Regions from separate parts of the Pseudodesulfovibrio indicus genome, predicted to be linked through region 1. Evidence: predicted binding sites of a transcription regulator. Region 1 holds the regulator's gene; each other region holds the start of a gene.
The links. Region 1 encodes sigma-54, which starts transcription at its own class of promoters, with help from an activator protein. Its sites were predicted from a motif close to CTGGCACGGNNNNTGCTT; they were not measured.
Positions count from the first base shown of each region.

Region 2: the regulator sigma-54 is predicted to act here: its motif matches at 1,095-1,112, upstream of AWY79_RS04405 (flagellar hook protein FlgE).
Region 3: the regulator sigma-54 is predicted to act here: its motif matches at 1,531-1,548, upstream of AWY79_RS05760 (SHOCT domain-containing protein).

Region 1 is NZ_CP014206.1:2,593,531-2,596,901, forward strand. It holds gene AWY79_RS11635 (LptA/OstA family protein) at 1-70, shown strand, start outside; gene lptB (LPS export ABC transporter ATP-binding protein) at 71-796, shown strand; gene rpoN (RNA polymerase factor sigma-54) at 1,037-2,455, shown strand; gene hpf (ribosome hibernation-promoting factor, HPF/YfiA family) at 2,490-3,032, shown strand; gene AWY79_RS11655 (PTS sugar transporter subunit IIA) at 3,035-3,371, shown strand, end outside.
Region 2 is NZ_CP014206.1:952,999-956,369, forward strand. It holds gene AWY79_RS04395 (Hpt domain-containing protein) at 1-256, shown strand, start outside; gene AWY79_RS04400 (OmpH/Skp family outer membrane protein) at 331-891, opposite strand; gene AWY79_RS04405 (flagellar hook protein FlgE) at 1,206-2,825, shown strand; gene AWY79_RS04410 (hypothetical protein) at 3,126-3,371, shown strand, end outside.
Region 3 is NZ_CP014206.1:1,237,531-1,240,901, reverse strand. It holds gene plsX (phosphate acyltransferase PlsX) at 1-120, opposite strand, end outside; gene rpmF (50S ribosomal protein L32) at 131-310, opposite strand; gene AWY79_RS05770 (YceD family protein) at 383-901, opposite strand; gene rpmB (50S ribosomal protein L28) at 1,110-1,322, shown strand; gene AWY79_RS05760 (SHOCT domain-containing protein) at 1,579-1,860, shown strand; gene gltX (glutamate--tRNA ligase) at 1,962-3,359, opposite strand.

The DNA of each region.
Region 1 (3,371 bases):
CGAGGTCATCGGCGGCGACCAGCGGGTCAAGGCGATCTTCGTTGCTCCCGGCAGCATGAAGGTGCAGTAGATGGCCACCGGTCTTCGAGCCACGAACCTGTCCAAGCGGTACGGCCAGAAAGAGGTCGTGCACGGCATCGACATCGAGCTGAACAAGCGCGAGGTGGTCGGGCTGCTCGGCCCCAACGGCGCGGGCAAGACCACGACCTTCTACATGTTGGTGGGCATCGTGGCCCCGAACACCGGCCAGGTGGTCCTGGGGGACGAGGTCCTGACCGGCAGGCCGCTCCACGAGCGGGCCAGGCTCGGCGTCAGCTACCTGCCCCAGGAGAGTTCCATCTTCAAGAAGCTGACCGTGCGTCAGAACCTGGAGATCATCCTCGAGCAGACGGCCATGAATTCGCGCCGACAGCGGGCCAGGGCGGATGAATTGATGGAGATGTTCACCATCACCAAGCTGGCGGACCAGGCTGCCATGTTCCTGTCCGGCGGCGAGCGGCGGCGCCTCGAGATCGCCCGCGCCCTGATCCTCGACCCGCAGTTCATCCTCCTGGACGAGCCGTTCGCGGGCATCGACCCCATCGCGGTCATCGACATCCAGGAGATTATCTCGGTGCTCAAGTCCATGGACATCGGCATCCTGATTTCGGACCACAACGTTCGTGAAACGTTGAATATCTGCGATCGCGCCTATCTCGTCTACGAGGGCACGGTCATCCTCGAAGGGTCGCCGGAGGAAATCGTCAAATCGAGCCGGGCCAGGCAGATTTACCTGGGCGAAGACTTCCGGCTCTAGCCGCGAAACCGCGCATTTTTTGCGCTTTCCGGATTTACACGGTTCCCAAAGGTTGGTACACTTTTTTCATACTCGCGTATATCCGCTGGATTATTAATGGAAACAGGACGTTAACACAATTGTGTTGCGTCCTTTTCTTGCATGTGGCATAGTTGAACCGAAAAAAACTTCCCGCAGCCGGGAAAAAAGTAAAAATATCCGGCGAGCGATATTGTGAAACCGTAAAGCGAGCAGGGAATCATGGGATTGGAACTTCGGCAACAGCTCAAGCTCACACAGCAACTGGTCATGACGCCTCAGTTGCAGCAGGCCATCAAGCTGCTGCAGCTCTCCCGTCTGGAGCTGCTGGAAACGGTACAGCAGGAACTATTGGAAAATCCGTTCCTGGATGAGACCGAGCCCGAGGTGGAACCGCAGGAAACGCCCGACCCACGGGAAGTCCTGACCGAGGCCCAGGCCGAGGAAGAGCTGGTCCGCACCGCCGATTGGGAAAACTATCTCGGCGAATTTTCCTCGACCTCCAAGCAGGCCCTGTCCCGGGACTCCGAGATTCCGGAGGAGGGGATGTCGTTCGAAGCGCGCCTTGCCTCCAAGCCTTCGCTGGAAGGCCACGTCACCTGGCAGATGCGGCTTTCGGATTTCACGGAGCACGAAGTGGCCATCGGCGAGGTCATCCTCGGCAACATCGATTCCAACGGCTATCTCCAGGCCTCCATGGAGGAGCTGACCTCCATGATTCAGGCCACCGACGAAGAGGTGGAGTCGGTCCTGATGCGCATACAGCGCCTGGACCCCGTGGGCGTGGCCGCCCGTTCCCCCCAGGAGTGCCTGCTGGTTCAGATGGAAGTCCTGGGCTACGACGATCCGACCCTGGTCTCCCTGGTGCGCGACCACCTGGAAGACCTGGAGAAGAACCGCTACAAGCCGCTGGCCCGCAAGTTCAAGATCACCATGGAAGAGCTCAAGGACTACCTCGACACGATCCAGACGCTCGACCCCATGCCCGGCGCCAGCTTCTCCAGCACCGAGCCGCACTACGTCTCGCCCGACGTCTTCGTCTACAAGTATGGCGAGGACTTCGTCATCATCCTCAACGAGGACGGGCTGCCCCGTTTGCAGATGAACAGCTTCTACATGGATTCCATGAAGGGCGCGGCGGACAAGGAGAAGGAATATTTCCAGGAAAAGATGCGTTCCGCCGCATGGTTGATGAAAAGTCTGTACCAGCGGCAGCGAACCCTGTATAAAGTAGTCGAGTCCATTGTCGGCTTTCAACGGGGGTTCTTCGAGGAAGGCGTGACAAAGCTCAAACCCTTGATCCTCAAGGAGGTCGCGGAAGACATCGAGATGCACGAATCCACCGTGAGCCGGATCACGACCAACAAGTACGTTTCAACCCCCCACGGCATCTACGAGTTGAAGTTTTTCTTCAACTCCGCCCTGGACCTGAACGACGGTTCCCAGGTGGGCTCGGAGAGCGTGAAAGCGCTCATCAAGCAGATGATCGCGGATGAAGACACGAAGAAACCGCTCAGCGATGAACGGATCGGCGAGATCCTCAAGGAGAAACTTGACGTGAACATCGCCAGGCGCACGGTCGCCAAGTACCGTTCGGCAATGGGTATTGCTTCGTCATCCAAGCGCAAGCAGTATTTCTAGTCTGCTTGCCGGACACACAACCAGGAGGCAGCGTATGAACATCAGCTTCACTTTCAAGAACTTTGAGCCGTCCGATCACCTCAAGGGTTACGCTGAAAAGCGTTTTGAAAAGGTTGCGAAGTACGTTTCCGATGCGGAAGCAGATCTCCAGGTGAACCTGCTGGTCGAGAAGTTCCGCCACAAGGCGGACGTGATCCTCAACTCGGATCGCATTCACATCTCGGCCTACGAGGACTCCGAGGATATGTATTCCACCATCGACATGGTCCTGGACAAGCTGGAAGCCCAGCTTCGCAAGATGCGCGAGAAGATGAAGAACCGCCCCAGACAGGCGCGTCCCAATAAGATGGTGCAGATGAACTACATCTCCTTCGATGAGATCGGAGCCGGAGCGGCCCCGACCATCGTCGGCACCGACGCATACGAGCCCAAGCCCATGTCCGTGGACGAGGCCGCCATGCAGCTGGATGCCCTGGAGAACGAGTTCCTGGTCTTCCGCAACGCGGAAACCGAAGGCGTCAACGTTATCTACAAGAGAAAGAACGGCGATTACGGCCTCATCGACCCCGGAAACTAAGCATGAAACTCAGTGATTACCTGGCGAAGGAACTGATCCTTCCCGAGCTGCAGTCCGAGACCAAGTCGGACGTACTCAATGAACTGGTCGCCCCCCTGGGCGAGATATATCCCGAGATGGACACGGACCTAGCGGTCCGTGTCCTTCTCGATCGCGAGCGCCTCGGCTCCACCGGCATCGGCGACGGTATCGCCATCCCCCACGGCAAGCTGGAGAACCTGGAAAAGGTCATGGTCGTGGTCGGGCGAAGCCGAAAAGGAGTCGAGTTCGAAGCCCTGGACCACAGCCCGTGCGGCATCTTCTTCCTGGTCCTGGCCCCGGAACAGGTGGCGGGCATGC
Region 2 (3,371 bases), 1.6 Mb from region 1:
AGACGCGCCCAGGCGGGTACGCGATCTGGATGCGGCCCTGGAAGCGGGCCGGGCGGAGACGGCTGCCAAGCTCTCCCATTCCCTCAAGGGTATGTGCGGCGTGGTCCGTTCCGACAGCCTGTCCCGGCTGGCCCTGGAGATGGAATACGCGGGCCGGGAAGGGCGGCTCGATGCGCTGCGCGAGAAGTTCGTCAGGTTCACCGACGCTCTGGACCAGGTTGCCGGGCTGATGACCGCGTTCAAGCGGGAACACTGAACCGTTTTCCGCAACGAGAAAAGAAAAGGCCTGTCCGCCGACGGACAGGCCTTTTTTCGTTCGATGCGGAAGGGCTACTCGGCCTTCTTGTTCTCTGCTTCCGGGGCGGCGGCTTCGGGAGCTGCTTCGGCCGGAGCGGCGGCTTCCGGGGCGGCCTCGGCGGCGGGCTCGGGCCGGGTGAAGTCCAGCTGGATGCCGTTCATGGCGTTGACGATGTCCTTGGTGATGTCCACGGTCTCGCTGGAGGAGATGACGGACTGCTTGGACAGGATCAGGGTCAGCCCCTTCTCCTTGCGGTAGTTTTCCAGCACTTCATTGAACTTGCCGTCCACCATGGCGACGATGCGCTGCTGCTCGGCGGTCATGGTGTTCTGCAGCTCGCCCATGGCCAGCTTGTAGGCGGCCACGGTCTCTTCGTTCTGGTTCTCCTGCATGGCCTTGTACGCGGCCTCGGCCTTTTCCTGGAGGGGCTTGCCCATCTCCTGGAGGTAGGCCATGGCCTCGGTGGCGACCTTGTTGTCCTTGAAGGCGGCCGCCTCGTCCACGATGCCGATCTTGACCGAAGGCTCCTGGTTGCAGGCGCTCAGGCCAAGGACCAGGACGATGATGCCGATCAGGGGAAGAATCCGTTTCATAATGATATATCTCCGTTGGTTCGTTTGAAGTCGCTATGGGTCAAAGTCGCGCAAGCCTACGCGCGGGGCCGGTGTCTTGCAAGGGAAAGATCATTCGGCGCGCCCGGTTGAGGGTCGTGCCGCCCGGCGGCGGTTTTTGCCGGGGCGGAAGCAAGTTCCCTAATTTTTCCTTTGCGACCCGTTAAAAATATTGAGTTTTATAAACGGCACACACCTTGCTTAATCTTTCTCCGAGAAGGAGTCGGGAATTATTTGCCGGGAATGGGTCTCCCGGCGGGTTCCCGCTAGTCCGGCCAGGCCGGATCGGAGGAAGTATGAGTTTTGGAAGTATGTACGTGGGGGCCACCGGCGTGATCGCCCACAGTCAAGGCATGCAGGTGCTGGCCAACAACCTGGCCAACGTCAACACCATCGGCTATCGGCGCTCGGAGTTGCTCTTCGGCGATCTGATCAGCCAGCAGATGGGGTCGGGCGGCGCCCAATACGATTCGGGCGTGTTCCGCACCAGCCAGATCGGCAAGGGCGTCGGGGTATCGACCATCCGGCCCTCCTTCAACGAGGGGTCGCTGGAGAACACCAACGCGGTCACCGACCTGGCCCTTTCCGGCGAAGGATTTTTCGGGGTCAGCGATCCCTCCATGGGGGGCACGGGCGCGACGCATTACACCCGCGCGGGGTCCTTCCGTTTCAACAACGATGCCTATCTCGTGGACGCGGCGGGCTTCCGGCTCCAGGGTTACGCCTACGACCAGGAGACCGGCCAGTGGGACACCGCCGTGTCCGACATCCGGCTGCCCTACGAAGACGTGATCGTCGACGGCGAGACGGCCCGCGTGGTCCGGTCCGAGCCGGTGGCCACCAACTCGGTGGAAGTGGTCGCCAACCTCGACCATTCGGCCACGGAGGTCTTCTCCAGCACCGACAACCCGTTTTTCTCCATGCTCGAGGCGTACAACGGCTCCCAGAGCAACGCGGCCACGCCGTTCGGCGACACGGAACCCCAGTACTCCACCGCCATGGACGTGTTCGACGCCGAGGGCAACAGCTACGAGATGACCGTCTATTACGATCCGGTCAACCCCGACACCCTGTCCAACGCCGTACCCGGCTACAGCTATTGGGAATACGTCATCGCCATGCCCGGCGACGCCGACGGCTCGGCGGCCTACGGGACTTCGGGCGCGGGGCTCGCCGGTATGGGCGTCCTGACCTTCAACTCGCGCGGCGCGCTGGTCAACCAGTCCGCCTTCAGCCTGGATCCGTCCGCCTCCGGCGACCCCAAGGATCTGGCATCATGGGTCCCGGCCACCTTTGACGAGGAGGGGCTGCCGCAGTTCAACTTCACCTTCGGCGCCGACGGACAGTCCACGGGCGAGGTGAGCACCATCGGATACGACTTCGGGGTCAACTCCCAGAGCTCGTCCTGGCGCAGCCACGGCACCGGATCGGCGGCCACCCTGGGCACCGACGCCGACCTCCTGCCCGAAATGGCCGACATGGACCGCGACGCGCGGGTGACGACCAGTTTCGCCCAGCCGTCCTTCACCGGCTACTACAACCAGGACGGCTACACCTGGGGCTATCTCAACTACCTCAGCGTGGACGAGGAGGGCATCCTCAGCGGCCATTTCTCCAACGGCCAGACCGAGGAGCTGTACCAGGTGGGCGTCTACAAGTTCAACAGCCCCTGGGGGCTGTCCCGGGACGGGCATACCAATTTCGTGGCCACCGAGGCTTCGGGCGGGGCCATCGAGGGCGTGGCCGGGGACCGTGGCCGGGGAACCATCAACCAGAATTCCCTGGAGTCGTCCAACGTGGACATGGCCGATGAATTCTCCAACATGATCGTCACCCAGCGCGGCTACCAGGCCAACACCAAGGTCATCACCACCGCCGACACGATGCTGAACACCCTCATCTCGGTGAAGCGGTAGGCCGAATCCCCAAGCGGAACGCGGGGCGCTGTCCGGATATCCGGGCAGCGCCCCTTTTTTGGCTATGGTGTCCCCATGATCCCGTGCGGGTCAAAGACCGAATGCATGTTTTCGCCCGGAATCACGGGGCAATGACTGTTAATCGCCGGGGTCGCGATTCGAGTCCGTGTCCGCGCGGGACTCCCGAACGGTCATGCGTCATGCCGCTGCGGGCGATCGGAACGGACCCTCCCGATTAATACTTTACGCAGACTAACCAGCCGGTTTAAATCCCAGTTAACCTGGAAGGAGCGTAATACGATGGCGTACACGATTACCTGGCGAGCCGCGGGCGTGGTCTGGACATTCCATGGCCTGCTCACCAACGAGGATGTCATACAGGCCAACCTCGATATCTATGGAGATCGGCGGTTTGACGACTTGAGCTATCAGATTGTCGACATAACCAGGGTCGAACGGTTCGAGGCGTCCCCGGAAGCCATGGAGGAGGCCGCGTCCATGGATGAGGCCGCTTCCCTCCACAACGCGCATCTGATGGTCGCCGTC
Region 3 (3,371 bases), 1.4 Mb from region 1:
TTCGTCGCCCACGAGGACAATGGAAATGCCCTCGCGAGCGGCATCCACCGCTGCGGGTACGACGATCCGGGGGCCGAAATCTCCCCCCATGGCGTCCACGGCGATCCGTGGCGCCTGAATTTCGCCGGTGTTAGGCATCGTCTCCGCTGACGACCTGACGGCCCTTGTAGGAGCCGCAGACGGCGCAGGCGCGATGGGGAAGGTTCGGCTCACCGCACTCGCAGTAAACGACGTTGGGGGTTGCGACGTGATCGTGGGAACGGCGCATGCCCTTACGGGACTTGGAAGTTTTCTTCTTAGGGACAGCCATGATGCATACCTCTTATTGTGTACTTTTTACGTCGACCCGCCTGGCAACCATCGGGCTCCCGGGCAGGGGGCGTTACTTTATCTTCAAGTCGCGGAAAACCGCAAGCCTTTCGTCGCCCTCATCCCGCTTGCAGGTGCATTCGCCGGAATTGAGGTCCGCGCCGCAGCCGGGGCAGACGCCCTGGCAGTCCTCGGAACACAGCGGCTTGAACGGCAGGGCCAGGGCGAATTCCTCCCAGAGGATGGCGCCCATGTCCAGCTGAAGCTGGCCGTTCTCCAGACGCATGCGCGGCTCGCCGTCGTCCTCGCCGTCAGGCAGCTGCTCATAGGCGTCGAAGTCGACGTCGATGGCGTGCTCGAAGGATTCGGCGCAGCGGTCGCAGGGCAGCTGCACGGCGCCCTTGAGGGTGCCGCGCACCAGTGCGCCCTCGTCGCCCTGGGGCTGAACGGTGTACTCGGCCACCAAGTCGCGGGCCGGCCGGACCTCCAGCTTGAATTCACGCCACGCCTCACGCCAGAGCGCCTGGTCGTCGAAGACGAACGTCTTGCCCTCCGCGGCGATATCACTGATCGGCAGCCAAAATTCAAACATGGGTATTCTCCGGATTCGGCACGGCTCCTCCGCCGGGCAACCGGTGCTTCCTATATGGTATCATTTTCTCCTGTCAAGAAAAAAACCCTTGCCATTTGCTGCGAGGCTCGGTAAGGATTCTCTCCCGCCGCATGGGGAAGCTACCATCATCCTACGGCGAACAACAAAGAAAAACAAAGTATTTCATTTGAATACATAGGAGGTCGCAATGTCCCAGGTTTGCGATATTTGTGGAAAGGGTCCCCAGACCGGCAACAACGTCAGCCACTCTCACATCAAAACCAAGCGCCGCTTCATGCCGAACCTGCAGAAGGTCCGCCACCAGCTGGAGTCCGGCCAGGTCGTGAGCATCAAGGCCTGCACCCGCTGCATCCGCAACGGCGCGGTCAACAAGCCCGTCGTCTCCAAGAAGCCCGAATAGGCTTCGCGCTTTTCCGCTTTCGAGCACTGCTGCCGCCGAGATGATCGGCGGCAGCTTTTTTGCGCCCATTGTCCGGCGCGCCCCCTGCCCCGCCGCCCCGCTCGCCTTGTGCAGAAACCCGTATCTCCGCCAGTGCAAATTCTGCACACGTGCACATCGCGTGCGGCCTCGGCAAAGCCCAACCAGCTGAAATCATTAAGCCTGCCGTTTGGCACGGTCCATGCTTTCTTCCAGGCAAACCTACTGTGGAGGCAACATGGAATTTTTGACGTCATTCGGGAACTGGTGCTCCGGGCCGGGCCTGTGGCACGGCGGAGGCTATGGGAACTGGGCTGGCGGAATGCCCTTCCATTTCGGGGGGATCTTCCAGCTCCTGGTCATAGGACTGATCATCTATTTCACGGCGCGCCTGTTCCGCAAACCCGCCACCTCTTCAGGTCCGGGCACGCCCGAGGAAGTCCTCAAACGGCGCTACGCCGCCGGCGAGATCGACGAGCCGACGTACAAGCGCATGAAGGATGAGTTGCAACGCAGCTAGTGGACATAGAAAAGCACTCCTCTCCCCAAGACAAAGCCCCCGCCGGACGCACCGGCGGGGGCTTTTCTTCACTTTTGCAGGCGGCCCGCTCTCCGCAGCCGCTACAGCTCCAGCGCGCGCCGGATGCGCGCTATGGTCTGGGCCTTGCCGAGCACGACCATGGTCTCGAACAGGCCGGGGGACTGGGTCTTGCCCATGATGGCCACGCGGATGGGCTGGGCGATGGCCTTGAACTTGATGTCCTTCTCCTCGATGAACTGCTTGTGCAGCTCCTCCAGGGAGGCTTCCGTGAACTCGGGGAGCGCGTCCATGCGGTCCGCGATCTCCTCCAGCAGCGGCTTGGTCTCGGCGGTCAGGAATTTCTTCACCGCCGCCTCGTCATAGGGCAGGAATGCGGCGTCCACGATGAACGGGCGGGACTGCTCCAGCATGTCCAGCACGGACTTGGCCCTGGGCTGGAGCAGGGGCGCGATCTTGGCGAAGTCGGCGCGGGACACGTTCCCGGCCTCCTCCTCGCCCACCTCGCGGGCCAGGAAATCGCAGAGCAGTCCGGCCAGACGGTCCGGGTCGGCCTTCTGCATGTACTGGCCGTTGACCCATTCGAACTTGGTCAGGTCGAAGACCGACGGCGAGTTGCCGAGGTTGTCCGTGGAGAACAGGGCGACCATCTCTTCCATGGTGAACAGCTCCTGGTCACCGTGGGACCAGCCGAGCCGCGCCAGGTAGTTGGTCACGGCCTCGGGCAGGTAGCCCATCTTCTCGTACTCCATGACCGACAGCGCGCCGTGGCGCTTGGAAAGCTTCTTCTTGTCCGGGCCGAGGATCATGGGCACGTGGCCGAACTCCGGCACGTCCCAGCCCAGGGCGCGGTAGATCAGGATCTGGCGCGGGGTGTTGTTCACGTGGTCGTCGCCGCGCAGCACGTGGGTCACGCCCATGTCGTGGTCGTCCACCACCACGGCCAGGTTGTAGGTCGGGGTGCCGTCCGTGCGCCGCAGGATCATGTCGTCCATCTCGGTGTTCTCCACGGAGATGAACCCCTTGACCATATCCTTGTACCCGGTGGCGCCCTCCACGGGAGCCTTGAGCCGGACCACGCCGGAGGTCAGCCCCTTTTCGCGGCAGGTCCCGTCGTACTTGGGCTTGCGCCCTTCCTTCATGGCCTTCTCGCGCATGGCGTCCACGTCTTCCTTGGAGCACTGGCAGTAGTAGGCGTGGCCGGACGCGATGAGCTGGTCTATGACCTCGTTGTGGCGGTCGGAACGCTCGGACTGAAACACGATCTCGCCGTCATGCTCGAGCCCCAGCCAACGCATGGAATCGATGATGGCGTCCGTGGCCTCCTGGGTGGACCGCTCGCGGTCCGTGTCCTCGATGCGCAGACGGAACTCGCCGCCCGCGGCGCGGGCCAGCAGCCAGGAAAACAGCGCGGTGCGCGCACCGCCGATATGCAGGAACCCGGTCGGGCTCGGCGCGAAACGGGAAACGATCTTGGTCATGTAGGATGCCTC